DNA from 2 places in the Mesorhizobium sp. P160187 genome. Region 2 is predicted to be linked to the other one. Evidence: predicted binding sites of a transcription regulator. Region 2 holds the regulator's gene; the other holds the start of a gene.
The links. The regulator HrcA, encoded in region 2, represses chaperone genes, less so after heat shock. The targets are predictions, from matches to a motif close to GTTAGCACTCNCNNNNNGNGAGTGCTAAC.
Positions count from the first base shown of each region.

Region 1: the regulator HrcA is predicted to act here: its motif matches at 1,582-1,610, upstream of groES (co-chaperone GroES).

Region 1 is NZ_JBYMDX010000005.1:1,156,124-1,171,427, reverse strand. It holds gene AC3CCE_RS30555 (class I SAM-dependent methyltransferase) at 1-177, shown strand, start outside; gene AC3CCE_RS30550 (hypothetical protein) at 509-1,432, shown strand; gene groES (co-chaperone GroES) at 1,672-1,968, shown strand; gene groL (chaperonin GroEL) at 2,032-3,687, shown strand; gene AC3CCE_RS30535 (TetR/AcrR family transcriptional regulator) at 3,910-4,518, opposite strand; gene AC3CCE_RS30530 (zinc-dependent alcohol dehydrogenase family protein) at 4,621-5,631, shown strand; partial or broken gene AC3CCE_RS30525 (OsmC family peroxiredoxin) at 5,673-6,121, shown strand; gene AC3CCE_RS30520 (nuclear transport factor 2 family protein) at 6,139-6,525, shown strand; gene AC3CCE_RS30515 (OsmC family protein) at 6,597-7,112, opposite strand; gene AC3CCE_RS30510 (GFA family protein) at 7,169-7,594, opposite strand; gene AC3CCE_RS30505 (AraC family transcriptional regulator) at 7,777-8,769, shown strand; gene AC3CCE_RS30500 (LysE family translocator) at 8,793-9,404, opposite strand; gene AC3CCE_RS30495 (YkgJ family cysteine cluster protein) at 9,474-9,806, opposite strand; gene AC3CCE_RS30490 (hypothetical protein) at 9,859-10,023, opposite strand; gene AC3CCE_RS30485 (hypothetical protein) at 10,025-10,432, opposite strand; gene AC3CCE_RS30480 (hypothetical protein) at 10,432-10,656, opposite strand; gene AC3CCE_RS30475 (cold-shock protein) at 10,950-11,159, opposite strand; gene AC3CCE_RS30470 (YciI family protein) at 11,482-11,946, opposite strand; gene AC3CCE_RS30465 (glutathione S-transferase family protein) at 11,977-12,630, opposite strand; gene AC3CCE_RS30460 (CsbD family protein) at 12,803-12,982, shown strand; gene AC3CCE_RS30455 (metallophosphoesterase) at 13,033-14,157, opposite strand; gene AC3CCE_RS30450 (hypothetical protein) at 14,290-14,883, shown strand; gene AC3CCE_RS30445 (TetR/AcrR family transcriptional regulator) at 14,902-15,304, opposite strand, start outside.
Region 2 is NZ_JBYMDX010000003.1:1,839,659-1,854,962, forward strand. It holds gene AC3CCE_RS12315 (SDR family oxidoreductase) at 1-199, opposite strand, end outside; gene queG (tRNA epoxyqueuosine(34) reductase QueG) at 196-1,350, opposite strand; gene AC3CCE_RS12325 (glutathione S-transferase family protein) at 1,331-2,023, opposite strand; gene AC3CCE_RS12330 (undecaprenyl-diphosphate phosphatase) at 2,193-2,999, shown strand; gene AC3CCE_RS12335 (YraN family protein) at 3,179-3,556, opposite strand; gene rsmI (16S rRNA (cytidine(1402)-2'-O)-methyltransferase) at 3,549-4,457, opposite strand; gene AC3CCE_RS12345 (hypothetical protein) at 4,630-4,815, shown strand; gene AC3CCE_RS12350 (hypothetical protein) at 4,823-5,011, shown strand; gene hemW (radical SAM family heme chaperone HemW) at 5,036-6,193, opposite strand; gene rdgB (RdgB/HAM1 family non-canonical purine NTP pyrophosphatase) at 6,193-6,840, opposite strand; gene AC3CCE_RS12365 (VOC family protein) at 6,840-7,250, opposite strand; gene rph (ribonuclease PH) at 7,437-8,153, opposite strand; gene hrcA (heat-inducible transcriptional repressor HrcA) at 8,310-9,395, shown strand; gene AC3CCE_RS12380 (hypothetical protein) at 9,432-9,632, shown strand; gene AC3CCE_RS12385 (PQQ-dependent sugar dehydrogenase) at 9,742-11,091, shown strand; gene AC3CCE_RS12390 (hypothetical protein) at 11,116-12,021, opposite strand; gene AC3CCE_RS12395 (LysE family translocator) at 12,199-12,816, shown strand; gene cysK (cysteine synthase A) at 12,996-13,970, shown strand; partial or broken gene AC3CCE_RS12405 (glutathione S-transferase family protein) at 14,171-14,796, shown strand; gene AC3CCE_RS12410 (RNA polymerase sigma factor) at 14,806-15,304, opposite strand, start outside.

The sequences.
Region 1 (15,304 bases), on a different contig from region 2:
ATCGGCACCATCGATGTCTATGCGAATTCGCAGACTGTCTACAGTTTCGCCCCGGCGGCGACGCTGGTCGAAGAGGCGAGCCGGTTTTTTGACAGTGTCCGCCTCGCGCCGACAGGGGGTTATGGGCTGGCGGAACGATGCCCGCTTCTGGTGCTTGAATCGCCGCGGCGCCGGTAGATTTCTTCGGCACGCTGTTGCCGCTTGACACTCGGTGGGCGAAGCCTGTCGAAGTCTAGGGCGGCATGACCATCTGGCCTTGGTTCGCCGCAATTTGCGGAGTCGGCCAGCTTCAGAGCTTTACTTTGGCATGCGGAAACTAGACTTTCCTCCAGTAGTTCAGCTCTGCGGGAGGGATGCATTGGGGATTCGCTTTCAATGGTTTGCACGCCTGATGGCAATTGCCGCGGCACTCGGGGCCACATTGCCACCGGCCCAATGCGAAGATGCACACTCGTTGATCGTGCCTTTGATCAAATTGGAGTATCCCGGAGAGCCAAGGAACATTCGCATGCTTTATGTGAAAATCCTTTCGCTCGGCGATCACACAGTAAACCAGCCTTTGCTGCTCGATACCGGATCGAGCGGAATGACGATCGAGTGCCAATCGGTGCTGTCGGCCGAACTCTGTTCGGACACAGGAATAAAGATCACGAAGGATCAGCAGATCGACGGCATCATGGTGACCACGCAACAGGCGGTGATGACGTATGGAACTTACGATGAGTACGGCAACGTTGCCTATGCTCGCGTGGCTTTCGGGTCGCCGAAATCCCCGGTCGCCACCATCACTGCAATCCCGTTCCTCATCCGCTACAAAGTAGTCAGGCGAAGTACCGGCGAAATCGTTGGTGGCCCGCTTTGGGCCAAAGGCACTTTCGGTATCTCTCCCGTTGGCGGAGGCGGACCAGACCGGGTCATCAAATCTCCGCTTGCCTATGTGAACTTTGGGCCCGGCCTCCACAAAGGCTATTACCTCTCGCCGATCGGCGCCAAATGGAAGGTCTGCACAAACGAGGACGGCAACTGCCCGCAAGTGGAAGGGCTCCATATTGGCGTGCCGAAAGACGTAAAAAACGACTTCAGGGTGCAAAGCTGGAAAGTGGCCAGCTTGCGATACAATTTTCCCACGATCGACGCCTGTATCTCATGGGGATTTGAACCGACGTGCCGGCCAACGCTTTACGATACGGGCAACTCAACGATCATGGTCCCCACCGACGCCTCGGCGCCGTATTCGTCGCTGAACCGAGGCACGAAAGTCCTGGTAAAAGCCGACGGACAGGACGATTGGAATTTCAAGACCACCTACAATCCCGAGGTGGAGATCGTTCCCGGGCTTGAGCATAACATCGTCGGCATCCGCTACTTCGAGAAGAATAGCCTGTTGCTGGATTTTGAAACGCGCGAGATCGGCCTGCGCCTCGGACATTGAGTTCCCATCGACAGGACGGCATTCGGGCCTGCGTTCAGGCAGCGAGCCGGGTTTTCCGGAATCGTGAGGCAACTTTGGATAAATTTCGCGCTATTGCCCCTTCCCGCGCGCCTTGACTCTCGAAAGCCACGCGCTTATTTCAGCGCGACGTTAGCACTCTCCCCAGGAGAGTGCTAACGCACATCCGGCACCGCCGGATCGAGGAACAGCTCTCACCGTTCTCATTCGAGGAAGAAAAAATGGCAAAGTCGAAGTTCCGCCCGCTTCATGACCGCGTGGTCGTACGCCGGGTCGAATCCGAATCCAAGACCGCCGGCGGGATCATCATCCCGGATACGGCAAAGGAAAAGCCGCAGGAAGGCGAGATCATCGCTGTCGGCTCCGGCGCTCGCGACGAAGCCGGCAAGCTGGTCCCGCTGGACGTCAAGGCCGGCGACCGCATCCTGTTCGGCAAGTGGTCGGGCACCGAAGTCAAGCTCAATGGCGAAGACCTTCTGATCATGAAGGAATCCGACATTATGGGCATCATCGGCTGATCATCGGCCTCACCGTCAACTAATTTCGGGCTTGATCGCAAGCCCCCTGCCAGGAGCTAAAAAATGGCTGCTAAAGACGTAAAATTCTCCCGCGACGCCCGCGAGCGCATGCTGCGCGGCGTCAACATCCTCGCCGACGCAGTGAAGGTCACGCTCGGCCCCAAGGGCCGCAACGTCGTCATCGACAAGTCGTTCGGAGCACCGCGCATCACCAAGGACGGCGTCACCGTCGCCAAGGAAATCGAGCTTGAAGACAAGTTCGAAAACATGGGCGCGCAGATGGTCCGCGAAGTTGCTTCGAAGACCAACGACATCGCCGGCGACGGCACCACGACCGCGACCGTTCTGGCGCAGTCGATCGTCCAGGAAGGCCACAAGGCCGTTGCCGCCGGCATGAACCCGATGGATCTGAAGCGCGGCATCGACCTGGCCGTGACCGAAGTCGTCGCGGCTCTCGGCAAGGCTGCCAAGAAGATCAAGACCTCCGAGGAAGTTGCCCAGGTCGGCACGATCTCGGCCAATGGCGACGAGTCGGTCGGCGCCATGATCGCCGAAGCGATGCAGAAGGTCGGCAATGAAGGGGTCATCACGGTTGAAGAAGCCAAGACCGCCGAGACCGAGCTGGAAGTCGTCGAAGGCATGCAGTTCGACCGCGGCTATCTCTCGCCCTACTTCGTCACCAACGCCGACAAGATGGTTGCCGAGCTCGAGGACGTCTACATCCTCCTGCACGAGAAGAAGCTCTCCAACCTCCAGGCCATGCTGCCGGTTCTCGAAGCCGTCGTGCAGACCTCCAAGCCGCTGCTCATCATCTCGGAAGACGTCGAAGGCGAGGCTCTGGCCACGCTGGTCGTCAACAAGCTGCGTGGCGGCCTGAAGATCGCCGCCGTCAAGGCGCCGGGCTTCGGTGATCGCCGCAAGGCCATGCTGGAAGACATCGCCATCCTCACCGGTGGCCAGGTCATCTCGGAAGACCTCGGCATCAAGCTCGAGAACGTCGGCCTCAACATGCTCGGCCGCGCCAAGAAGGTGTCGATCTCCAAGGAGAACACCACCATCGTCGACGGCGCCGGCAAGAAGGCCGAGATCCAGGGCCGCGTTGCCCAGATCAAGCAGCAGATCGAAGAGACCACGTCGGACTACGACAAGGAGAAGCTGCAGGAACGTCTCGCCAAGCTGGCGGGCGGCGTTGCGGTGATCCGTGTCGGCGGCGCGACGGAAGTGGAAGTCAAGGAAAAGAAGGACCGCGTCGATGACGCCCTCAACGCGACCCGCGCGGCCGTGGAAGAAGGCATCGTTGCAGGCGGCGGCGTCGCACTGCTGCGCGCTTCGGCCAACATCAAGGTCACCGGCGTCAATGCCGACCAGGCTGCCGGCATCAACATCGTTCGTCGTGCACTGCAGGCTCCGGCCCGTCAGATCGCTTCGAACGCAGGTGCTGAAGCTTCGATCGTTGCCGGCAAGATCCTCGACAACAAGGGCGCGACCTACGGCTACAACGCCCAGACCGGCGAGTATGGCGACATGATCGCCATGGGCATCGTCGACCCGGTCAAGGTCGTTCGCACCGCTCTCCAGGACGCGGCTTCGGTCGCCGGCCTGCTCGTCACCACCGAAGCCATGATCGCGGAGGCTCCCAAGAAGGAGTCGGCTGGCGGCGGCATGCCTGGCGGCATGGGCGGCGGCGGCATGGGCGGCATGGGCGGCATGGATTTCTAAGAATCCATAAAGCCGCCCATGAGCTAAAGTTGCTCAAGCCCGCAAGCGGGCTTGAGTGGCGGCATGGATTTCTAAGAATCCATAAAGCCGCCCATGAGCTAAAGTTGCTCAAGCCCGCAAGCGGGCTTGAGTGGCGGCATGGATTTCTAATCCAAGCTATCTGGCTTATGCATACGGAAAGGGCGCCGAGAGGCGCCCTTTTTTGTTTTGGAAAGCGGATGGTTAGGCGGCGCTGTCCGCCTGCCGCGCAACCTTGCCTGCAAGCACCGCCTGCTCGACAAGTGCCGCCACCTCGTCGGCCACCACCAGCACCGGTGCACGGTCGCGGGTGGCCCGCGCAATCACCATAAGCCCTTCCAGCGACGATTCGATCAGCAGCGCCAAAGCGTGCGCGCGGCGTTCGGGCACCCCTGCCCTGACGAAGGCCTGTCGCAGCAAGCCGATCCATTGCTCGAAAGCCGATCGGCAGAGTTCCGCCAGTTCCGGCACATCGGTGGGTGAATCCAGCACCACCGGCGCGATGGGGCAACCCAGCGAAAAATCATTGTCCTCCAGCATGCGCCCGACCGACTGGTAGATGTGATGGACGGCCACTGCAGGATCGCTTTCGGCTGCCAGTGCTTCGCCCAGCCTTTTCGTGACGTCGGCAACGCTGTTGCGCGTCACCTCGATGACCAGTTGGTCCTTGCCGCCCGGGAAATGAAAATAGAGCGAGCCGCGCGGCGCCCCGCTGGCGCCCAGAATGTCGTTGAGCGAGGTGCCGTGATAGCCGCGCTGCCTGAGCAACAGGCCTGTGGTCTCGAGTATGCGGGTGCGGGTGTCGTTGGCCATGTCAACCTCTGTCAGCAGTGACACATTATAGGCCTTGCCAAAAATATGACAATCGGTCTATATAATATGTAGATCGGTCTATATATTATTAAGGAGAGTGACATGCGCAGCTACCGTCTTGAAGGGTTTGGTGGAACCGAATCCCTGGCGATGCGCGAGGAGGCGCGGACGGAACCGAAACCGCATGAGATCGTGGTGCGAGTCCGCGCCGCCTCGCTCAATCGGCGCGACACGATGATCCTTGGCGGCACCTATCCGTTGCCGCCGCGGCAAGGCATCGTGCCGCTGAGCGACGGCGCCGGTGACGTCGTCGCAATCGGCGATGCCGTTACCCGTTTTGCCGTCGGCGACCGCGTCACCGGCAGCTACTTCGCCCGCTGGATCGATGGCCGCATCAATGCCGGTCTGATCGACCAGCTCGGCTGTACGCTGGACGGCATGCTGACTGAGTTTGCCGTGCTCGACGAACAATGGGCGGCGCGACTGCCCGATCATCTGAGCTGGCACGAAGCGGCGACGCTGACCTGCGCCGGCGTGACGGCCTGGAACGCGGTGACCCGGACCCGGATTCCGAAGCCCGGTCAATGGGTTCTCACCATCGGTTCGGGTGGCGTTTCGCTGTTTGCTCTGCAGTTCGCCAAGTTGCTCGGCTGCCGGGTTGTCGCCATCACATCGCGCGCGGAGAAGGCCGACAGGCTGCGGGCGCTGGGCGCCGACCTCGTTGTCTCCAGCACCGACATACCGGAATGGGGCGGCTGGGCGCGCGAGCAGACAGGCGGAGTCGACCTCGTCGTCGAAACCGGCGGCCCGGCCACCTTCGCGCAGTCGCTGATTGCCAGCACGCTTTATGGACACATCGTGCTGCTGACGCTGCAGGACGCCAGTGGCAGATCGATCGAGATGCCGGCAGCGCTTTATCAGCGCAGCCTCGCCACCATCAGCCGCCTGTTCGTCGGCAGCCGCAGCAATCTTGAGGCCATGCTGCGCGCCGTGTCGCAGCATCGCCTCAAGCCCGTTATCGACAGGGTCTTCCCCTTTGCCGAAGCCCCCGAAGCGTACCGCCACTTCCAGCAGGGCGACGTGTTCGGGAAGGTTGTCATCGACTGCGCCTGACCCAATTGCCCGCTTTTCAACCCCGAATCAGGAGAACGACCATGACCATCCGTGAAGCTTCCGCAGAATGGCAAGGCACGCTGAAGGAAGGCGGCGGCCGTCTGCGGCTTGGCAGCGGCGTCTTCGAAGGCGCCTATTCCTTTCCGTCGCGGTTCGAGGACGGTCCGGGCACCAATCCCGAAGAGCTGATCGGGGCAGCACATGCCGGCTGCTTCTCGATGGCGCTGACCTTCATCCTCGGCCAGGAAGGCCACGTCGCCCGCACCATCCGCACCGTCGCCAAGGTGCATCTCGGCGCGACCGCCGCCGGGCCGACGATCACCCGCATCGAGCTCGAAACGGAGCAGAGATTCCCGGCCTTCAGCCTGCCGAATTCCAGCGTATGGCGGAGACGGCGAAGACGACCTGCTTTGTCTCTCGCGCTTTGGCCGGCGTTACAACCATCACCCTCAAGGCCGAGCTGGCCGCCACCACTGCCACGGAACAATGAAAACCAGGAGGTATGAGATGGGCCAGGACAGCATCACGAGCATTCATCCGGGCGACCACTCTAGCCAGACGGCCGAGATCATGCGTCGCTTCAACGATGTGTTCCAGTTGCACGATCCGTCCGCGCTTGCCGAGTTGGTGGCGCAGGATTGCGTTATCGAAAACACCGTGCCGGCGCCGGACGGCGCCCGCCATGCCGGCAAAGAGGCATGCATTGACCTATGGTCGGCGATCGCCACCCAGCCCGGCACGCGCTTCGACCTCGAGGAAACCTTCGTCGCCGGTGAACGGGCGACGATCCGCTGGCGCTACTTCATGGCCGACGGCAACTCCATCCGCGGCGTCAACCTGATGCGTGTCGCGGACGAGCTGATCGTCGAGGCGATGGGTTACGTCAAAGGATAGAAGCGTTGCCCGGCACTCCCGTTCCCAGCCCGGAATCTCGCTCAAGTCGAGTTTCCGGGCCGGTTTTCTGGTCACTGGATGACGCGGTGCAGCTTCACCGTGGTGCTGGGACTGTTCTGGATGGTCTGGAAGATCACGCAATAGCGATCCGTGAGTTCGAGCAGTTGGTCGAGCTGACTTTGGGGAGCGTCGGTGTCGATGTCGAACCGCAAGCGGATTTCCTTGAAGCCGACTGGAACACCCGCAGTCACGCCGAGCGTGCCGCGAAGATCGACGTCACCTTCCGCGGAAACTTCGGCGGACCTGATCGGAATTTCGAGCACGGCCGCCGCCGCGCGCATCGAGACACCGGCGCATGCGATCAGCGCCTCCAGCAGCATGTCGCCGGAGCACAGTTCCTGGCCGCTGCCCCCGGCCATCGGATGAATGCCGGCAAGCGCCAGCCCGCGTCCGGTCTCGACCTTGCAGGTCACGGTGGACGCGTCGGCGACGCCTTTGGCCTTCAAGGTGAGGAACGCGGCCTTCGCATCCCTGCGATAGAGATCCTTGATCGGCTCCTGCGTGGCGCGAAATGTTGCGATTTCCATGAACAATCTCCTGTCTTGAATTGTCGTTGTCAAAAATGGCGAGCAGTGGCCGGGCCTTATTCCGGCACCGCGATGCCGGAGCCGCCGAGCTCAGCCGGAAAGTCCCTGAGCTTGGGCAGCCCATCCTTCATCGGCAGCACGGTCTCAGCGTAGTTGACGTGAACCCCAGGCGTGAATTTCACGCCCGGTATCGTTGCCGCATAGACATCGACCAGGCCGAGCGGCGGATGATCGGTCATCAGATGACCACCGCATTTCGTGCAGAACTGGCGATCGCTCATTTCGGTCTTCTCGAACCCGGACAGGAACTCCGCGCCCCCGGTGACCTTGACGTTCTGAGGCTTCCACAGCGTGAATGCGTTCACGGGAGACGCCGACCACGATCGACACGAACCGCAATGGCAATAGCCCATTGCCTCGGCGGCTCCGTGCACTTCGATTTCCACAGCGCCGCAAAAACACCCGCCCTTATGTACCGTCATGATATTTGTCCCTGGTTGGTTTCGACAGCACTCAGCGCCCACTCTCGGCAGCGCTTGAGCACCGGTGCAGGTTTAGGAGTTCTGGCCGCGAACGGAATGATACGGCGTCTGCCTCGCTTGACAGCGCGTCCGGAACTCGAAAGGGATGGCTGGCCGGCTAGCCGGGTGCGGGACGAAACGGAATGGCCGGGGATGCTCTGTCTGACCTGTTGAGGACGGTACGCCTTACCGGCGCGACGTTTTTTGACATTGAGGGCCACGAGCCGTGGGCCGTCTGCTCGCCGGCGCCATCGTCCATCCTGCCGAAGATCCTGCCCGGTGCGGACCATCTGATCTCCTACCATGTGGTAACGGCCGGTCGCTGCTTCGCGCGCATCGTCGGCCAGGAAGCGATCGCGCTGGAGGCAGGCGAAGTCGTCGTCTTCACCAGGAGCGACCCGCATATTATGTCCAGCAATCCGGCGCTGCGCGCCGATCCGCCGACAGCCGACGTTCTCGACATCGCAACATCCAGCCGGATGCCGTTTTACATCAACTGCGCCGGCGACGGCGCGACCTCGGCCAGGCTGGTTTGCGGCTATCTCGCCTGTGATGCACAGCCATTCAATCCCCTGCTCGAGGCTTTGCCGCCGGTGATCAAGGCCGGAGATGCCAAAGGCGATGGCGGCTGGCTCAGCCAGTTCATCAACCTGGCTGTCACGGAGGTGGCGCAAAAGCGCGCAGGCAGTGAAACGGTGCTCACCAAACTGAGCGAACTGATGTTTGTCGACGTGTTGCGCCGTTACTTGGAATCGCTGCCGCCACAAACCACGGGATGGCTGGCTGGCCTGCGCGATCCAAACCTGGCGAGGGCACTGGCGCTGATCCACGACCGGCCGGCGCATAACTGGACGGTGGAGGCGCTGGCGAAGGACTCCGCGCTGTCGCGCAGCGTGCTCGCCGAACGCTTCACCAGGCTGGTCGGCATGCCGCCAATGCATTATCTCGCCAAATGGCGCATGCAGATCGCCTCGGAGCTGCTCAGCGCCGGCACCAGTAACATGGCCAGCATTGCCGCTGAAATCGGCTACGAATCCGAGGCAGCGTTCAGCCGCGCCTTCAAGAAGATGATCGGCCTTCCGCCCTCGGCCTGGCGTCTAGGCATCCGGACCGGATCCGGAACCGACGAAGAGTAGGCCGAGGCCTGGCAGCTCCTGTTCTATCGATCAGCCAGCGCCAGCTTGGCGCCAAGCATGACAAAGGCGCCAGCGAAGGTGCGGCGCATCCAGGTCAGCACCATCGGCCGCGACACGACATGGCTGCGGATCGAGGCCGCAAAGATGCCGTAAGCGACGAAGACGACGAAGGTCAGTAGCATGAAGACGCTCGAGAGTTCGAGCATCTTGGCAAATGCGTTCGGTTCGGTCGTGCTGACGAATTGCGGCAGGAAGGCAAAGAAGAAGATCGACAGCTTCGGGTTCAGGATGTTGATCAGGATACCGGAGGTGATGACCTTGGCTGCCGAGCGGGGTGCCGCGTTTTCATCGACGCTCAGGCCGCCCTTCTCGTTCAGCGTGTTCCAGGCCATGTAGAGGAGATAGGCGACGCCGAGATATTTCAGCGTCTCGAAGGCGACAGCACTTGTGTGCAGCAGCGCCGCCAAGCCGGTGATGGCGGCGGCCATATGCGGGATGATGCCAAGCGTGCAGCCGAATGCAGCAGTGATCGAGGCGCGCGCGCCTCGCGAAAGCCCGGCGCTCAGCGTGTAGAGAACGCCGGTGCCGGGCGAAGCCACGACGATCAGCGACGTCAACAGGAATTCGATGCTCATGGTTCCTCCAACGCCCTGCCCGTAGTGGAAGCTATCGGGGGATGTGGGATGAGGCAAGGTGGGCGTCGGCTAGATCGTTGGCATCCCGTGCGCCTTGCGCGCCATCAGGCAATCGTCGCCGCCAGGCATGCAGGCGTGGCAGACGTCCGGGCGGATCTCGTAGATGCCGCAGGCCGTGTGCTTGCCGATCTCGCCCGTAAGCGCCGAACAGCGGACGCCCTCGCAGCGCATCCCGGACAGGTCGGCGGACACGAACTTTTCCGGAATCCGGTCAAGTTGCGCATCGTCCTCGGTCGAGAAGCGCGGCCATTCGGCCGAGTAGGAGCAGCAGGCGCCGCAGCTCTGGCAATCGAAAACCGGCTGGCCGTCCTGTTTTGACGACCGGATATCCCTGGCGGCCAACGCGACCAGCCCAGGCGCTGCGAGATTGCGATCGGCTTGGTGCGGCAAGGCGCTATTTCTTCTTGCCTGCCTTGCCCTTGGGCGTGGCGGCTGGCGCCTCGAACAGATCGGTTGCCGACGGTTCGGCGGCCTTCGGCGCGGCAGCGGGCTTGGCCTGCTTTGCAGTGGCAGCAGCCGGCGCTGCCGGCTGGTCCTTGGTGGAAAACTTTATGGCCATGTCAGTCCTCGTCGGAAAAGCGGGATGATGGTGCGCGCGGATTGCGCAAGCGGCCGATCAGCGCCGAGACCGCCGTGATGTTCATTTCCTCGGGCGACCAGTTCCTCGCCTCGGCAATGTGGTGCGCCGCCAGTTCGCGATGCGTGCTGCCGCTATAGGCGGCATCCTGGTAGGTCACGCGCTCCTGGGTCTTTTTGTCCTCGCGGACATATTCGACCAGATAGTTCGGAGCTTCGGCACGGCCGCGCACGCCGACGCGCACCTGGGCATCGCCATGCGCGCGCTTGCAGCGCTCGAGCTTTTCCAGCACACGGCGGACATATTCGACCGGCTTGTCCAGGCCCGGGACCATGGACGCGATGGTCGCATCGGCATCGATCGGCGTCGGCGGTACGCGCTTGGTGGCCATCAGCGTTTGCCTGCCCGCTTTGGCAGCGCCGCAAGGACTGCGGCCGCTGCCATGTCGTCGGCTTCCTTTTCCTTGCGCAGTTCGCGCAAGCGCGCGGTCTTGGCTTCGCGCGCCTCGCTGACGGCATCACGCTCGGACAGGATGCGGTTGAGTGACATCGACTGGGTTTGCGTCTTGCTGAACAGCGAGCCGGCCTGGTCGGCGGTCTTGGATTGAGTGGTCAAAACTTTCTCCTGTCGGGAGCCTGGTGCCGATAGAGCGAGAGCGGTCTTCGATTTCGACCAAAGCAATACGGCAGCGGGGCAGTATGGGCGGTTCAGATTGCTGGAGCGTCCCTTAGCACGTTCCGGCCGGCGTGCGGCGCACTTTTAGCGGCACGACGCACAAAATGAAAAAGGCCAGGCACCGCCTGACCTTCCATGAAAGCGCCGCGCATCCAGTTGGATGCGCAAGGCGCTCCTTTCAGCCTTTCATCGGTGCCAGTACATCCGTGGTCACCGGAAGGCCGAATTCCTTATCAGGCCGCCTTCAACTGGTCGGCGGACATCTTGCCTGACTTGTTGTCGCGGGTCATCTCGTAGCCGAGCTTCTGGCCCTCGACGATGTCACGCATGCCGGCGCGCTCTACGGCCGAGATGTGGACAAAAACGTCGGCGGAGCCGTCGTCAGGCTGAATAAAACCAAAACCTTTGGTGGCGTTGAACCATTTCACTGTGCCGGTGGCCATGAAGAACCCTTTCCCTGGCAAATATTCGTTCACCATCGTGCGACTGCACAACAGCGTTTTGTCTCGATTTTTGATGGGGAAGTTCGTCAAAGGCGCGCATCATGCGCGGATAACAAAAGTCGGTCAAACAAATATCGACATGTTTCTTATAGACTTCTTTTAGCGCCCAGTCAATTTCTGGTTTGGCCGGAGCCCAAATTCAACCTGAGGGTGCCTGAGGCATAAGCCTCAACTGACGAGGTGGCGGAGCGCAAGGCGTTCCAAAAAATATTCCACGCCCCGGAACCAATCGCAAGCCGGCGCATTTCCGTGATGTCAGCATTCAGAGAACAATCTCGGTAATGCTGGCAAAAGAACGCCTCCCGCACATTAAACGGTGCGAGAGGCGTTCTTGTATGTGCCGTTGTCTGACACAATTCCCAAGTGAAAACCGTTTCACATCCATAAACTTACGCTCGCCTACAGGATCGCGCTGATCAGCGGCAGGATCGTAGTGGAAACCGTGGCCGGAGCTCGACACCGGATCGCCGTCGGTGACCGCTCTTGCCTCGGCTTCGCTGCCGACACGCAGGATCAGCAGACCCCAAGGGCCGGCCGGGTCGGCGACCGGCCCGGCCAGGATCATGGTGCCCTCGGCAAGCTTGCCGCGCAGATAGTCGGCATGCCGGCCCATCAACTCCCTCTCCTCCTCCGTCAGGGTGAAGGCGAAGTCCGGCCGAGGCGGGATCAGCCGGCAGTGGAAGATTGTTGGCGCGGTAGTCTCACGCGGTCCATCATTGCTGGCCATCGGTCACTCACCGTGATGTCATTAGTGGTCCTATTCGTCCGGGCCGGGTTCCGGCCAAGTCTCCTTCGCTGCTTCCGCATACCAGTGCCGCATCGCCGGCGTTGCCAACACAGCGTCGACGTAGGCGCGCGTGTCGGGCGCGAGCTTGCCGCCATAGGTGTCGAAGCGGGTGACGACAGGTGCATACATGGCATCGGCCGCGGTGAAATGACCGAACAGGAAGGGGCCGCCTTTGCCGTATTGTTCCCGGCACTGGCGCCAGATCGTTTCGATGCGCGCGCGCTGCATTTCGCCTTCGGCGTCGAGCGGCTTGTGGCCCTTCGGCCGGCGCAAATTCATCGGCCAGCCATAGCGCACCTCGCGAAAGCCGGAATGCATCTCGGTCGCCACCGAGCGAGCCAAGGCGCGGGCGCCGATATCCTGCGGCCAAAGTTTTTTCTCCGGAAACAGGTCGGCCAGATATTCAAGGATGGCAAGGGTTTCCCAGACAATCCTGCCATTGTGATTCAACACTGGCACAAGGCCGGTGGGCGAGACTTTCGCCAGAGCGGCAAAAGTCTCGGGCGTGCGCAGGCGCACGAAACCTTCCTCGAACGGGATCTCCAGATGCTTCATCGCCACCCATGGCCTCAGCGACCAGGACGAAAAGCACTTGTTGGCGATGATGAGCGTAAATTCAGCCAAGGCGGTCTCCCCAAAATTTCGTCACACTAGTCACACGATACGACGCGGCAAAGCGTTTCGGCGACCTATAAGCGACCAGATGCGACGATGATCGGCCGCCCAGGGAACCTAAGCCAAGCCGGCCCGTTTGCCTCCTGCGAAGGAATCCCCAGAAATCCTAGGAGATGTAAAGATGGTGAACAAGGATCAGGTTGCCGGCGTGGCCAAGCAGGCCAAGGGCTCGGTCAAGGAGGCCGGCGGCAAGGCGACCGGCAACAGGCAAACTCAGGCCGAAGGCACTGCAGACAAGACCGCCGGCAAGGTGCAGAAGGTCTATGGCGACGTGAAGGACAAGATCAAAAAGGCGCTCTGACCCGATCTCGCAGGCAATGAGGAAGGCGGCTCAAGGCCGCCTTTTTCTTGTCAGAGGCTGAGGCTCTTGCTGAAGGCGCTGGTGAACTTGACCTCGCCGTGGTCGCCGGCCGCCTCGCCCAGCACTACGTCCATGCTGTCCCCGGTTACCCTCACCAGCGCGAAGCCGCCCATATAGGCGGCCTTCGGCTTGAACAGGTCGAGGCCATCGCTTTTGTAGATCATCGGCACTTCGTGCTGATGGCCATGGAAGATGGCGATGACATTGTAGCCCTTCAGCGCCGCCAGCAGCGCCTGGCGGTCGGCCTCGCTCCACCAATGCGGCGCGCCTGCGCCGTCATCGTCATAGGTGCGCTTGGCCGGGTCCCAGCGCTCGACCGAGAAAGTGTCCCAGCCATAGTGCTGGAACAGGATGACGGGACGGCCATCCGCCGCGTAGGTCGCCAGATCCTGCTTCAGCCACGGCAGGCTGCTCACCGCGCCGTGGCCGGTGTCGCCGGCAAACCGGTGGGTCTGGACGAGATGCAGGCCGCCCCAGTCCCAGGAATAGCAGTCGGTGTCGACATCGTATTCGGTGGCCGGCACCGGGGGCTTGAAGAACACGCCGGGGCGGTGGTTGACCTCGACATAGTCGCGCAGTTCACGCCGATACCAGTCGACATGGGGCGGCGAGCCGTTCTGGTCGAGATCGTGGTTGCCGAGGCCGACATAGACCGGCATGTGCACGCGGTCCGGGCCGACGCCTTGTTGATAGCGCTGGCTGAACTGCAACAGTTGCGTGCCTTCGCTGGGCTCGGTGATCTGGCCGCCGCCATCGTCGGTGATGTCGCCGCCGACAACGAGGCCGAGCGGCGCATCGATGCGGCTGCCGGCCGAACGCAGGCGGGTTGCAACGCCATCGATCTCGACTGGCCATTGCCGGCCGGCCAAGCCATTGAGGACAGCGACATTGCGCAACAGCGCGGCATCGGTCTTGCCTTCCTCCAGGCAGTTGGGGCTGAGGCCGCTCGACATGCGGCAGGCATGGACATCGGCGATGAACAGAAAGGTGGCGTCGATGGGCTGGATGCGCTTGCCGGTCTGGCCAAGCGCGGCGCGCGGCAGCATGCCAGCCATGGTAAGGCCGGCTGCCTGTGCGAGGAAATTGCGACGGGAGAGGACGAGCTTGCGATTCATGACCTGAAATTCAGCACAGCCGGCGCCCCACCGTCCAGTTGCCAGGAATGGCAGGTCGACACGGCACTGAGGCTCTGGCATTTCTTGGGTCATGCTGGCGCGCAGCAAATACAAGCAGAGGGGGAGGATTTCATGAGAGCCGTTTCGATAGGCGTGGTGCTGGCTGGGTTGCTGCCGGCGGCTGCGGTGCATGCCGCCGATTGTGTCGACGCAAAATCGGCCAAGGCCGGCTTCGTTCTGGAAATGCCCGGCGTCCGCAGCGAGTTTCGGCCGGTGGCCGGCGGCATGGTCTCCGTTGCCAACACCTACGAATCGCAATCGCCGCAGACACAGTTCCTGTTTGCCGGCCTGGTCGAAGTGTTTCGCGACAGCGATACCGGACGGGTGGCGACGATCCCGTTTTCCGATCTGCGAAAACTGTTTCCACTGAAGACGGGAGCCAAGAGCACGATCGAATTCGTCGAGCTGTCGCCGAACAAGCAGCCGAAGAGCACCAAGACGCTGAGCCTGGTCGTCAAGGGCAAGGAGACGTTCAGTGTCGGCGGCTGCAAATACAACGTGCTGGCCGTCACGGAGACCTTCAAGAACGGCGCCGGCGAAACGCTGGACACATTCACCGCGCTTTATGCGCCCGATCTGCATGCGTCCCTCGCCCGGCGCTACGACGAAGGGACCAGCGCGGAATCGGTGAACGGTTACGAGACGATCAAGCCGCTTTCCGACTAGAACAGCGCAGTTCCGGCCTCAAGGTTTTCCCGGCCGCAGCAGGATCCTGCGACGCCGCTTCGCTCTGCTCGGGAATGGCGGCGTTGAGCTGCGCTGAAGTTCGGCCAGGCAATCGCGCAGCACGCTGGCATCCTGTGCCGCCTTGGCCATCGACATGGCGCCGGAATAGGCGGCGATGGCGAGTGCCGCAAAGCGCTCGGGGTCGGTGCCCTGCTCCCTCCCCGACTGCTGGTCGGCTCGCACCTTGTCGGCAACCGCCTGACGCCATCCGGCAAAGATATCGTCCAGAGCGGCGCGGAAATCCGGGTCAGCGAGCGACAGTTCATGCGCCAGATTGTTGAGCGGACAGCCGCGCACGAAGCCTTGCTGCTCAAGCTCGGTCGCCACCGCCTCGAACACCGCGCGCACGCCTTCGCGCGCC
Region 2 (15,304 bases):
AACGCTGCCGCGCGCTCTTGCCGATCCCAGTCGCTGGGTCAGCCAAGGTAGGCGCTTCCGCGAGTTCCCCTCCCCCTTGTGGGGAGGGGTTAGGGGTGGGGGTATTCGTAGTGCGCAAACCGTGCCAGCCCGCATTGGCCCGTGCAAAGGCTTTGCCCGAATAGCCGGCGCCGAAGATAAAAACCTGTTTTTCGCTCATGCGTGCGCCTCAATTGGCAATACGGACAGCCATTCGCCCCGCACTGTCGTGTCGGTTTCAGTGTTCGAGTAGATCGCCGCCTGCCTGTTGAATTCGGCGGCCGGCACCAGCCGCGACAGCGCCCAGATCGCCGCGCCGCGCACCAGCGGCGAGGCATCGCCAAGCAGATCGCGCACCGGGCCGGCCAGCGAAACATCGCCGGAATTGCCGGCGGCAACCAGCACATTGCGGACAAAGCGGTCGCGGCCGATGCGCTTGATCGGCGAGCCGGAGAAAAAGGTCCGGAACGCCGTGTCGTCTAGCTGCAACAGCTCGCCCAGCGGCGGCTCGCGCAGTTCGTCGCGGGCAGCAAGCTTGGCTTCCGAAGCGGCGCGGGCAAACTTGTTCCACGGGCAGGCGGCAAGGCAATCGTCGCAGCCATAGATGCGGTTGCCGATCTTTTCGCGGAATTCTTGCGGGATCGGCCCCTTGTTCTCGATGGTCAGGTAGGAGATGCAGCGCCTGGCATCGAGCCGGTAGGGCGCCGGAAAGGCATCGGTCGGGCAGGCGTCGAGGCAGGCGCGGCAGGAACCGCAATGGTCTACCTCGGTCGCATCTGGCGTGAGCTCCGCCGTGGTGAAGATGGTGCCGAGAAACAGCCAGGAGCCGTGCTCGCGGCTGACCAGATTGGTGTGCTTGCCTTGCCAGCCGAGCCCGGCGGCCTCAGCCAGCGGCTTTTCCATAACCGGGGCCGTATCGACGAAAACCTTCACGTCGCCGCCGGCCCGCGCGACGATCTTGCCGGCGATCTCCTTCAGCCGGCCCTTCATCACTTCGTGATAGTCGCGGTTTTGCGCATAGACCGAGATCGCGCCGCGATCGCGCCTTGCCTGCAGCGCACGCGGATCGTGGTCGGGGCCGTAATTCATTGCCAGCACGATGATCGAGCGCACCTCGGGCCACAGCGTCGAAGGCTCGCTGCGGCGTTGGAGCGTCTCCGCAATCCAAGCCATCGAACCGTGAAAACCATCGGCGACGAATTCTGCCAATCTGGCCGGCGCCAGCGGGATCGCGTCAGGCGTGGTGACGGCAACCGCATCGAAGCCGGCGCGCCGCGCCTCGGCGTCGATCAGCGCGCGCAGGGTTTGGCTTCTAGAAGTCGAGGTCCGCATAATGCGAAACCGGCGACAGGCCGCGAACCCGGTCGGAGAGCAGCGGCCGGAACGACGGCCGCGATTTCACCCGCGTGTACCATTCGCGCGCCGCGGCATGCTCGCGCCAATCGATCTCGCCGAGATAATCCAGCACCGACAGCGTCGCCGCTGCCGCCAGGTCGGCATAGGTGACCTTGCTGCCGGCCAGCCAATGACGGGTGCCGGCCAGCCAGTTGGTGTACTTCATGTGCTGGCGAATGTTGGCGCGCGCCGCGCGGATCGCCGCCGAATCGGGGGAACCGCCGCCCGCCGTTTCCGGCATCACCGGCTTCAGCACGCGCTCGCGCACCAGATGCCGGGTCACTTCGCTCTCGGCCTTGTTGAGATACCAGTCGGTCAGGCGGCGGATTTCGGCGCGCTGCATCGGGTCTTCCGCAAACAGGCGCTTGTCGCGCTTCAGGACACCACGTGTTTCGTCGAGATATTCAGCGATCACCATGGCGCCGACGATCGGCACGTCGCCTTCGGCCAGCAGGATAGGCAAGGTGCCGGCGGGGTTCAGCGCCAAAAACTCCTTGCGCCGCGTCCACGGTTTTTCCTCGATCAGCGCCAGCTCCTCGCCATATTCGCCGAAGGCGAGGCGCACGAAGCGGCAGGTGGCGAACATCGGGTGATGGAAAAGCGTCAGCATGATTCCGCGATATTAAGGCGCACTGGCGAATCGCCGTCCGCACCGGTAAGTCTTGGCGGCCCGTCATGCGGCCGTCACGGTGCTGCGACCTATAGGGGGACTTCCGCGCCGTGACAAGCAAGCCCTTTTGCCAGCCGTTTCCTTCCGTCCCTTGAATGCCGAGGTTGCCATGGATAGCCACACCATCGTCGAAGCCCTGCTGCTCGGCCTGCTGGAGGGGCTGACCGAGTTCATCCCGGTCTCCTCGACCGGCCATATCCTGCTCGCCGGCCATTTCCTCGGCTTCCATTCCACCGGCAAGGCCTTTGAGATCCTGATCCAGCTGGGCGCCATCCTGGCGATCCTCAGCGTCTATTTCCGCCGCCTGTGGCACATGCTGCTCGACCTGCCGTATGACCGGCTGACGCGGCATTTCGTCCTCGGCATCCTGATTGCCTTCCTGCCGGCCGCCATCATCGGCGCGCTGGCGCATGATTTCATCAAGACGGTGCTGTTCGAATCGCCAAGGCTGATCTGCATCATGCTGATCATCGGCGGCGTCGTGCTCTTGGTCGTCGACCGCATGAAGCTGCAGCCGGTCTACCGTGATGTCGAGCGCTTCCCGACAAGGCTTTACCTGCAGATCGGCCTATTCCAGTGCCTGTCGCTGATCCCCGGCACGTCGCGCTCCGGCTCGACCATCGTCGGCGCGCTGCTGCTGGGCGTCGACAAGCGCGCGGCGGCGGAATTCTCCTTCTTCCTCGCCATCCCGACCATGGTCGGCGCCTTCGCCTTCGATCTGTTCAAGAACCGCAACGTGCTGAGCAGCGCCGACCTGCCGATCATCGCTATCGGCTTCATCGCCGCCTTCCTTACCGCGCTGATCGTCGTCCGCTTCCTGCTCGATTACGTCTCGCGCAACGGCTATTCGTTGTTCGGCTGGTGGCGCCTGGTGGTGGGAGCGGTTGGGTTGGTGGCGCTTTTCATTTGGGGGTGAGCTTTACCCTCCCCCTTGTGGGGGTCCGAAGGACGGGCGAGACAGGCGGCTCGCCCCGGTCAGTCGATCCGCAAAGCGGATCGGGGTGGGGGTCGGCGCCACACCCCGCCCCGTTTCACCAACGACGCGTCGCGTCGCTTGCTCACCGACTCTCCCCACAAGGGGGAGGGTAAAGGCCGCTAACTCCTCCCAAAAAACGCGTTCTCGACATGCACCGGCCAGCGCCAGGGCAGCACCGCGATCATGTCGAAGCGCATCGACAATCTGCCGTAGTCCGGCTGCCGCGACAGCCAGATGTCGGCGGCGCCTTCGATGCGGCGCTCCGATTCGTGGCCAATCGCCTCCATCGCTTCCATCAGCGTGCGCCGCGCCTTGACCTCGACGAACAGCACCAGGTCGCCGCGCCTGGCGATCAGGTCGATCTCGCCGAAGCGGGTGCGATGCCGGCGGGCGAGGATGCGATAACCTTTCAGCATCAGCGCCGCTGCCGCCAGCCACTCGCCGCGATGGCCGCGCCGATAGGCTTTTTGGCGGCTGGCGGCCGGGCGCTCAGCCACCTTCGCCTTCTCCAACCGCATCCCTGAGTTCCAGCAGCCGCCGGTAAAGCGCCTGCTTCTGCCCGCCGGTCATCTTCGCCGCCTCCGCCGCCGCCTTGGACGCCGGCATTTCGGCGGCCAGCGACAGCAGCAGCCTGTCGATGTCGGCGGGTTGGTCGGCCTTGATCTCGGCGGGCCCGACGCAGATGACGATTTCGCCCTTCGGCGTATCGGCCGCCGCATAATGATCGGCCAGCGCCTGCAGCGTTCCCGTCCGCATCTCTTCGAAAGTCTTGGTCAGCTCGCGGCCGATGGCGGCCTTGCGCGCGCCGCCCAACGCCTCGACCATGGCGACCAGCGTTTCGGCCAGCCGGCGTGGCGACTCGAAGAAGATCAGCGTTGCCGGCACCGCCCTGAACGTTTCCAGCTTTGTCATCCGCTGCCCTGATTTCACCGGCAGAAACCCGGCAAACAGGAAGGCGTCGGACGGCAGGCCCGACGCCGTCAGCGCCGCCAGCGGCGCCGATGGGCCGGGGATCGGCACCACGCGCAGGCCGCGCTCCAGCGCTTCGCCGACCAGCCGGTAGCCTGGGTCGGAGATCAGCGGCGTGCCGGCATCCGAAATCAGCGCCACGCTCTGCCCGGCCTCGAGTGCCGCGATCAGCTTCGGCCCGGCCTCGCCGGCGTTGTGCTCGTGATAAGCGGTGGTGCGCCGCCGGATGCCGTAGCGATCGAGCAACACGCGCGAGACGCGAGTGTCCTCGCAGGCGACGATGTCGGCGGCGGCCAGCGTCTCCAGCGCGCGCAGCGTGATGTCGGAGAGGTTGCCGATCGGCGTCGCCACCAGATACAGCGCCGGCGCCAGCGGCCGGACTGCGGTCTCGGTCTGCCCGATCACATAGCTGCGTTTCTCGCCGGTCACCGGGTCTCTCCATTTCGCCCTGTTTGGCATGGCGCGCGCCGGGTTGCAAAACTCCCGAACGTCGGGCCAAACCTGACGCCGATGTAACCCGGCGGCCATGTCTTTGCCACAGTGGGGAACGAAAGCGTGGCTGGCGGATTGAATACCTGAATCTCTTGAGGAGGAGGACAGGATGGACAGCCTGGAATTGCAGGATGTTTTCGAGCCCTACTATGCCGGGCGCAACCGCGTGCCCGCGCCAAAGGGCAAGCGTGCGCTCGCCGAGAGCGACACCGGCCTGACCAGTCGGGCGGCCACCGCCTTGCCGACGAATGTCAGGCTTTCGGACAACAAACCGGACAGCACGACGGAGCACTGACCGTACGATGCCCAATCGTTTCGATATCTTCATCACCCGTCTTGAAACGAAGAGCGCCCGCGAAGGCGCGCCGCCGCATCCGATGAACGACCAGAACAGCGTCCGCCGGGACAAGAGCGACGCCAAGCCGGCCCGGACCGGAGAGGCGCATGCCGAGAAACACCGCGGCAAGCGCCGCTTCAAGCACGACGCTTGACGAAGAGCACGTTTTTCAAAGGCGTTATCGCGCCAAATCCGCCACCACGGCATCGAGCACGATCATGCCGGCTGGCGTGGCGCGTAGCCTGGCATTGCCGATCGGCGCCACCAGCCCCTCATCCTGCAGCACGGTCAGCCGGGCGCTCGACAGGCCGCGCCCGGAAAACGCCTCGTAGCGGGAAAGGTCGATGCCTTCGGCCAACCTCAGCCCCATCAGCAGGAACTCGTCGGCCTCTTCGGAGCGCGTCAGGATCTCGCCGCCGGTGACGCCATGGCCCCTGGCCTCCACCAGATTGGCCCAGGTCTCCGGCATCCGCTCGGCGATCGTCACAACACGGTGGCCGTTCTCGATAAAGCGGCCATGCGCGCCCGGTCCGACGCCGACATATTCGCCATACCGCCAATAGGTCAGATTGTGCCGGCTCTCGGCGCCCGGCCTGGCGTGGTTGGAAATCTCATAGGCCGGCAGGCCATGCGCCGCGGTGACCTCCTGAGTCAGCGCATAGAGATCGGCGGCCCGATCATTGTCGGGAACGGTAAACTTGTGCGCCGCATGCAGCGCATGGAACGGCGTGCCTTCCTCGATGGTCAGCTGGTAGAGCGACAGATGGTCGGCGGCATGGCCGATCGCCTGTTCGAGCTCCGCCTGCCAGTCGTCCAGCGTCTGGCCGGGGCGGGCGTAGATCAGGTCGAAGGAGAGTCTTGGGAATATGTCCCGTGCCAGGCCAATTGCATGCAGCGCCTCGTCGACATTGTGCAGCCGGCCGAGGAAGCGCAGATCCTTGTCGTTCAGCGCCTGCACGCCGAGCGACACGCGGTTGACGCCGGCCGCGCGGTAGCCGCGAAAGCGCTCGGCCTCTACCGAAGATGGATTGGCTTCCAGCGTCACCTCGATGCCGTCGGGCACCGTCCAGTTCTTCGCCACGGCGTCCAGCACCGCCGCCACCGTTTGCGGCTGCATCAGCGACGGTGTGCCGCCGCCGAGAAAGATGCTGGTCACTTCGCGCGCCCCGGTCCGCTCGCGCATCGTCTTCAGCTCGGTCTCGAAGGCGCGGGCAAAGCGCTCCTGGTCGACCGGCTGGTGGCGGACATGGCTGTTGAAGTCGCAATACGGGCATTTGGCCGCGCAGAACGGCCAGTGGATATAGACGCCGAACCCCGGGCTGCGGTCCAGCGACATCAGGCTGAGCCTAACCTGGCGCGGGCGAATTTCTGGAAGGCGCGGGCGCGGTGCGAAAGCGCCGTTGCCTGGCCGGGCTTCCAGCCATGCTTTTCCTCAGCGCTCATCTCGCCGAACGTCTTGTCGAAACCGTCGGGCAAAAACACCGGGTCGTAGCCAAAGCCCAGTTCGCCGCGCGGCGGCCACACCAGCGTTCCCTCAGCCTCGCCGCGATAATATTCAGCCTCGCCATCGGGGAAGGCCAAGCAGATGACGGCGACGAACCGCCCCTTGCGCTGCGCTGGCTCGGCGGCGCCGACCTCCTGCAAGGCCACTTCGGTGCGCTGCATGGCCATGCCGAAGTCGCGGCTGCCGTCGGGAGCTTCGGCCCAATTGGCGGTGTAGACGCCGGGAGCGCCGTCGAGCGCGTCGACGCACAGGCCCGAATCGTCCGACAGCGCCGGCAGGCCGGTCGCCTTAGCCGCGGCGAAGGCCTTGATGTAGGCGTTTTCCTCGAAGGTGGTGCCGGTCTCCTCCGGTTCCGGCAGGCCGTAGTCCTTGGCCGACTTCGCCTCGAAGCCGAACGGACCCATCAAATCGGCGAATTCGCGCAGCTTGCCTTCATTGTGGCTGGCAACGACGATCTTCTTTCCATCGAGAGAATGCATCAAAGGCCCCAGATCCTTGGCTCGGCGAATTCGATCGAATTGCCCGAGGGGTCGCGTATGTAGATCGAACGCCCGCCCTGCGGCCATTCGAATTCGCTTTCGATAGCGATGTTTTTCGCCTCAAGCTGCGCCTTCCAGCGCGCGAGTTCATCCGCACTTGCGGCAAAGCAGAGATGGCCCTGCCCGACCGTGCCATGCGGCGGCACTTTCAGCCGCGCATCCGGCGCCGGCGGGATTTTGGTGGCTTCGGCGTTGAAGATGAGCAGTACGCCCGGGCCGCAGCGGAAGAAGAGATGGCGGCCGTCGACCTTGCCGAGGAGAGGGAGGCCGAGGACATTGGAGTAGAAGGCTTCGGCAGCGGCGAGATCCGTGACGTAAAGCGCTGACTCAAGAATAGCGGAGGGCGTCACGAGGCGCCCCCCTCTGCCCTGCCGGGCATCTCCCCCGCAAGGGGGGAGATTGGCAGTTCCGCTGGCGGCGTCTCAACGTTGATGGTTGGCGAAAACGGTAGCGACCTCTGATCTCCCCCCTTGCGGGGGAGATGGCCGGCAGGCCAGAGGGGGGTGTGAAGGATCGCCCACGTCATCGCAGTAAAGTCAGGCCACAGCCATCTGCTGCAAGCTCACCAGCCGCTGAATGCCCTTCTTGGCAAGGCCCATCAGCTCCGCGAACTGCCCTTCCGAGAAAGGCTCGCCCTCGGCGGTGCCCTGGATCTCGACGATGCCGCCCTTGCCGGTCATGACGAAATTGGCGTCGGTGCCGGCAGATGAATCCTCGATATAGTCGAGGTCGATGACCGGCTGGCCGTCATGGATGCCGCAGGAAATTGCCGCGACATGGTCCTTCAGCACCTTGGCAACACTGGCCATCTGCCGCGCTTCCATCCAGCGCAGGCAATCGTAGAGCGCCACCCAGCCGCCGGTGATCGAGGCCGTGCGGGTGCCGCCATCGGCCTGGATGACGTCGCAGTCGACGGTGATCTGCTGTTCGCCCAGCGCCTGCAGGTCGACAACGGCGCGCAAGGAGCGGCCGATCAGCCGCTGGATTTCCAGCGTGCGGCCGCCTTGCTTGCCGGCCGAGGCTTCACGGCGCATGCGCTCGCCGGTCGAACGCGGCAGCATGCCGTATTCCCCCGTCACCCAGCCCTTGCCGGAATTGCGCATCCAGCCTGGCACCTTTTCCTCCAGGCTTGCCGTGCACAACACATGCGTGTCGCCGAATTTCACCAGGCACGAGCCTTCGGCGTGTTTGGACACGCCGCGCTCGAAGGAGATGGCGCGCATTTCGTCGGCTTGGCGTTTGGAAGGGCGCATCGAGGCCTCTTTCTGTTCTTTTTAGGGTTGCGTCGGCGGCTTGTAGACGCATGCAGCCCATGGCGCAAAGGAAAAGGCCGGGCGATCTGGCACAGACGCCGGGTTGCGCGGGGGCGATGGAAGTCTATATCCTTGAGCCGGAGGTTTTTGGCTCGAATGACCAAGGCAGTCACCGAACCCAGTCTGCTGGCGCCCGCGCTGCAATCGCTCGACATGCGTTCGCGCGACATTTTTAGGCGCATCGTCGAATCCTATTTGAAGGACGGTGAGCCTGTGGGATCGCGCAGCCTGTCGCGCATCCTGCCGTCGTCGCTGTCGCCGGCCACCATCCGCAATGTGATGAGCGACCTCGAACATCTCGGCCTGATCTATGCCCCGCACATCTCGGCCGGGCGCCTGCCGACCCAGACCGGCCTGCGCTTCTTCGTCGATGCCTTCATGGAGCTTGGCGATCTCTCCGACGAGGAACGCCGGGTCATCGAGGCGCAGGTGCGCGCCTCCGGCTCGGGCGCGACGCTGGAACACATGCTGACCGAGGCCAGCCAGATGCTGTCGGGCATGTCGCGCGGCGCCGGCCTGGTGCTCGCCACCAAGAACGAGGTGGCGCTGAAGCACATCGAGTTCATCCAGCTCGAGCCGACCAAGGCGCTGGCGGTGATGGTGTCGCAGAATGGCGATGTCGAGAACCGCGTCGTCGACCTGCCGGCCGGCATCACCGTCTCGCAGCTGCACGAGGCCTCCAACTTCCTCAACGCCCATATCAGGGGCCGCACGCTCGCCGAGGCGCGCATCGAGATCGCCCGCATCAAGGACGAGACCCGGGCAGCGCTGGACACGCTGTCGCAGGACCTGGTCGAGAAAGGCCTGGCGGTGTGGGCCGGCGCCGATAGCGGCCTGCCGGCGCGCCTTATCGTGCGCGGCCGCGCCAATTTGCTCGAAAACGTCACCGCCCAGGCCGATATCGAATTGCTGCGCCACCTGTTCGAGGATCTGGAGACGCAGGACGGGCTGATCCAGCTGCTCGACCTCGCCGAGGACGGCCCCGGCGTGCGGATCTTCATCGGCTCTGAAAACAAGCTGTTTTCGCTGTCCGGCTCGTCGCTGGTCGTGGCGCCCTACCGCGACAAGGACGCCCGCGTCGTCGGCGCGCTCGGTGTCATCGGCCCGACCAGGCTGAATTATGCCCGCATCGTGCCGATGGTCGACTACACGGCCCAATTGATTACCCGGATGTTAAGATAATTCCGAAGCCGGGATCACCGTAAAGGAGGGCGCAGAATGGCGCTTGAATCGTTCAAGGCCCAGATCAGCATGCTGCTCGAAGAAATGGTCAACCAGCCGGAGGACGAGCACGAAATCCAGGAGCAGCTGCGCGAAAAACTGCGCGAAATGCGCGCCATGGGCTTGCCGCTGCCGGAAGATCTCGTCGCATTGGAAAAGCGTCTCGACGACGATCTCGACGTCGAAGAGGAAAGTTGAGCGGTTCTCTCGTCGAATCTGCGCGCGCGCACGCTTCTCTTTTGCGGCGGCCGCACAATATCTCCCTTGTGCATGACGCGCCGACCGGCGCGAGTTCGAGGAGAACAGCATGATCCGGATTGCCGGCTTGGCAGGGCTTGCCCTGCTTCTGGCCACCAGCGCCTTCGCCCAGGAGGCCGATCAACCGCTGCTGACCGGCAAAGACGCTTTCGGCGACTGGACGGCCGACAAGCCAGGTGTGCGCCGGCTGATCAAGCCGGATGATCTGCAAAAGCCCAACATCACCGGATCCGCCTCCAACAGCGCCGGCCTTGGCGATCGACCCGAGGGCGCGAAGCCCGTCCTGCTGCCTGGGTTTTCGGCCGAACTGGTTGCTTCCGGCATTTCCAATCCGCGGGTCGTGCGCGTGGCGCCGAACGGCGACCTGTTCGTCGCCGACAGTGACGCCAACCAGATCCGCGTCTATCGGCTGGCCAAGGGTAGCGCGAAGCCGGCCGAAGAGGGCATTTTTGCCGACAATCTCAACCAGCCCTATGGCATCGCCTTCTACCCGCCTGGCGACAAGCCGCAATGGGTCTATGTCGCGAACAACGACAGCGTGGTCCGCTACGCCTATCGCGACGGCGACCTTAAAGCCTCCGGCGAACCGGAGACGATTGTCTCCGACATCCCTACCGGCGGCCACTGGACCCGCGATATCGCCTTCTCGCCGGACGGGAAGACGCTGTATCTCTCGGTCGGCTCCGTATCGAACGTCGCGGAGGGCATGCAGAAGGCACCGAAGGGCGGCCTTGACGCCTGGGCAAAATCACAGCCACTCGGCGCCACCTGGGGTTCCGAGGATGGCCGTGCCGACGTGCTGGCCTTCGGCCCCGACGGCAAGAATGGCCGCATCCTCGCTACCGGCCTGCGCAATTGCTCGGGCATGACCGTGCAGCCGGCCACCGGCGCGCTGTGGTGTGTCGTCAACGAGCGCGACGGTCTCGGCGACGATGTGCCGTTCGAATATGCCACCTCAGTCAAGGACGGCGCCTTCTATGGCTGGCCCTGGTATTATTTCGGCGCCAACGAGGACCCGCGTCACGAGGGCGCGCGCCCAGACCTCGCCGGCTCGGTCACCGTGCCCGACGTGCTGATGCAGGCGCATTCGGCGCCGCTCAACATCGCCTTCTATGACGGCGGCAATTTCCCGGCAGAGTACAAGGGTGACGCCTTCGTCGCCCTGCACGGCTCCTGGAACCGTGGTATGAGGACCGGCTACAAGGTGGTGCGGCTGAGATTCAGCGACGGCAAGCCGACCGGCGAGTACCAGGATTTCATCACCGGCTTCGTCCTCTCCGACGACGCCGTCTGGGGCCGGCCGGTCGGCGTCGCGGTGGCCAGGGACGGCGCGCTTATCGTCACCGAGGATGGCAACGGCACCATCTGGCGCATCACCCATGTCGATGGCCCATCCTGAGCCGGCGAACAGCGCAATCCGGCCCTAATGCACGTCCCGATGGATCACCTTGGGATAGGTATGGATCACCTCGGCCGATGAGACGCGGTCATCGAAACCGGTATCCCTGAGATTGAAGAGCCCGACCGAGCCGAAGGACTTCTTCGCCCCTTGCGCGAAGCGGCTGTCGCTGAAATCGTGCTCGTAAAGCGTCACCGTGACGTGGCCGGCATTGAGCTTCGGCACGTAAACACTGCTGATGGTGTCGTTGGCGACGCCCAGTTGGTTGATGTGGAAGCGATAGAGGTCCTGCACCATGCGCCGGGCCGCATTGCCATTGATCATCCAGTATTCGCGGCGCGATGCGCGGTTCGGGTCGATGAGTTTGAGCGGCGCCTTGCGGCCAAGCCCGAGCCAGTGCTCGAACACCATCACATTGGCGCCCCAGGGATAGGGATAATTGGACTTGTCGATGATGCGTGGCGGGCCATCCTCGGCAATCTCGGCGGTATCGACATAATCCAACCATTGCAGCTGGAACGACGCTTCCACGTTGAGGTCGGTATTGCGCGGATCGGCAGCAATGATGCGCCAGTCCGAGACCGGCGGATATTTGGTGTCGAGGTCGATGTAGAATTCGCCTTTGGCGGTGTCGTCGGGGTCTATCTTTTGCGGTCCGTCACGCTCGATCGCCACCAGCCGCACCTTGAAGCGGTTGTTGACGACCAGCGGATAGATCATCGGACGAACGGGGTAGGCGCCAGGGTTCCGGCTGTCGGTAAAATATCCAGTCTGCGGAACGACATCGCTATCGCCCTTGTCGAACAGGCTGAAAGCCTGACGCCCCTCGAACCACAGATACCATTCCAGCTCGTGGACGTGACCGCGTGCTTCGGAATAGTTGTTGGGCATCCACTTCATGAGCTGGATGTGAAGTCTTTTGGCTAACATGGGTGCTCCTGCCGTTCGGACCATGCGAGATAGCCGACCGCCTTCGGGGCGTAAGTGAACCATCTCTCGCTTTCAGGCGAGGATGACCGGCTTTCATGTCCTGCTTGGCGCAATCGAATCCGTTTTGCCGTTGCAGGCTTTCATGGCATCAGAGTCGTTTCACGAGGTGCGACCGTCATGACCCTCACCGGCTTCCTTGCCTATAGTGCTGCGCTGGGCATCGCCGCCGCCATTCCCGGGCCCGGCGTCACCGCGCTTGTGGCGCGGGCGCTCGGATCCGGCTTCCGCTCATCGCTGGCGATGTCGTTCGGCCTGATGCTCGGCGACCTCATTTATCTCACCGCGGTGGTGCTCGGCCTTGCCTTTGTCGCGCAAAGCTTCGGCATGGTGTTTCTCGCCATCAAATGGCTGGGCGTCTCCTATCTCGCCTTCCTCGGCTGGCGTTTCTGGACGGCCGGGATCACGCCCGAGACTGTCGAGGCCAGGAAAGGCAAGGGCGGCCTGGTATCGAGCTTCCTTGCCGGCCTCACCGTCACGCTGGGCAACCCGAAAACGATGATCTTCTACCTCGCCATCACGCCGACCATCGTCGACCTGAAGACCATCACGCTCGCCGACTACGGCATCCTGGTCGCGCTCACCGTCATTGTGCTCTTCGTGGTGCTGGTGCCATATCTTGCGCTGGCCGCCAAGGCGCGCTGGTTCCTGAAATCGCCACGCGCGATGAGGGCGCTGAACCGCACCGCCGCCGGCTTCATGGTGGGCGCGGCCGCTGCCATTGCCGCACGTCAGTAGATCGGTTCAGGCCCATCCATTCCGCCGATCGGTCCATCCGGAAAATGCGGCTTGAGGGGACAAGCGTTTTCAGCAAGCGGCCCACTCGATATTTTCGGCCGGCAGCCTATCTTGCGCGGGCGAAAGCCCTATTCTGTCCGCCGACGCCAATTGCCTGATCTGATTTGGGAGCGAAACCAATGAACAAGCCTTCCGCGCGCGTGCCCGGCCGCGGCCGTGTCTACAACTCGATCACCGAGACGATCGGCGACACGCCGCTGGTGCGGCTCGACAAGTTCGCCAAGGAGAAGGGCGTCGTTGCCAACCTTCTTGCCAAGCTCGAATTCTTCAATCCGATCGCCTCGGTCAAGGACCGCATCGGCGTTTCGATGATCGAGGCGCTGGAAGCGTCGGGCCGGATCAAACCCGGCAAGACGACGCTGATCGAGCCGACCTCGGGCAATACCGGCATCGCGCTCGCCTTCGCCGCTGCCGCCAAGGGCTACAAGCTGATCCTGACCATGCCCGAAACCATGTCGGTGGAGCGCCGCAAGATGCTGGCGCTGCTCGGCGCCGAACTGGTGCTGACGGAAGGGCCGAAAGGCATGAAGGGCGCCATCGCCAAGGCGGACGAGCTGGCCGCCACCTTGCCCGACGCCGTCATCCCGCAGCAGTTCGAAAACCCGGCCAACCCGGAGATCCACCGCCGCACCACCGCTGAGGAGATCTGGAACGACACCGATGGCGGGGTCGACATCTTCGTCGCCGGCATCGGTACCGGCGGCACGATCACCGGCGTCGGCCAGGTGCTGAAGCAACGCAAGCCCTCGGTGCATGTCGTCGCCGTCGAGCCGGAGGCCTCGCCGGTGCTGTCGGGCGGCCAGCCCGGCCCGCACAAGATCCAGGGCATCGGCGCCGGCTTTGCGCCCAAGATCCTCGACACCTCGATCTATGACGAGATCGTCAAGGTCTCCAACGAGGATTCGGTCGCCAACGCCCGCCTCGTCGCCCGCCTTGAAGGCGTGCCGGTCGGCATCTCGTCGGGCGCTGCCCTGCAGGCCGCCATCGCCGTCGGGTCGCGGCCGGAGAACAAGGGCAAGAACCTAGTGGTGATCATCCCGTCCTTCGCCGAGCGCTATCTGTCGACGATCCTGTTCGACGGGCTGGGGGCTTAACGTCTTAACTGGATAGGCGGCGATCCTTCGCACCCCCCTCTGCCCTGCCGGGCATCGGGGGGTGCTGTCCCTCCGACATCGGAAGTCTCATGGCTGGACCGCAGAAAACCCGGCCGTGGCGTCCGCCACCGGCTTGAGCGGGAGGCGGCTTCAGGGTCAAATCGCCCCGGCCTGCTTCGCGCGGGCAGGGGGAGAATCACATGTACAAGCTTTACACGCGCCCAGGCAGCGGCGGTTTTGTCGTCGAGGCCGCATTGGCGCTGGCAAACGCGCAATTCGACCAGATCGACGTGCCGAAGAAGGATCCGCCGGACCCGGCTTTCCTCGACATCAGCCCGTTGAACCAGGTTCCGGTGCTGACCTTGCCCAACGGTCAATCGATAACCGAATCGGCGGCGATCTGCATCCTGCTTGCCGAGCGCCATCCGGAGGCGGGTCTGGCGCCGGCCGCCGGATCGCCGGATCGCGCCGGTTTCCTGCGCTGGATGGCGTTCATGTCATCGGTGCTCTACCCCGCCATCCTGCGCCTCTACTATGCCCATCGCTACACCACCGATGCCGACGGCAAGAAAGCCGTCAAGCAGGCAGCCATTGCCGAGATGGACCGCGGCTTCGCCATTGTCGATGCAGCCCTCGAGGGGCGCGGCTGGCTGTCGGCGACGCGATGTCGCTGGCCGACGTCTACCTCGTCATGCTGGTGGCCTGGCACCCCGATATGGACAAGGCGCGAGCCGACTGGCCGAACATCGAACGCTTATGGTCGGCGCTGCGCGCGCATCCGCTGATGAAACGGCTCAACACCACGCATGAGATGTGGCCGGCCTGAACGGACGCTTCAATTTCGCAGGATCGCCCGTTTCGCCTGCAGGAAGCGGCGCACGGCGGGGTCGCGTTCAAGGCCGATCGCCCGGTCATAGGCTTCGACCGCTTGCGCCGCATTGCCGAGCCTGGCCAGCAGGCCGGCGCGAGCGGCCCAATAGGGCTGATAGTCGTTGAGCCGCTTGTCGTCGCCCAGCACGTAGAGCGCCGCCAGTCCTGCCGCCGCCCCTTCGGCCTCGGCAATCGCCACGGCGCGGTTGATCGAAATCACCGGCGAGCCTGATATCGCCGACAGCGCATCGTAGAAGTTACGGATCGCCGCCCAATCGGTTTGGCCGGTCCGTCGCCGCGTCGCATGCACCGATTGTACCGCCGCTTCGAGCTGGTAGCGGCCGATGACGCCCATGGTGGCGGCGTGGCCCAGCAGCGCCTCGGCTTCGTCGATCAGCGCGTGATCCCAAAGACGGCAATCCTGTTCGGCGAGCGGCACATAATCTCCAGCCGCATCGCGCCGC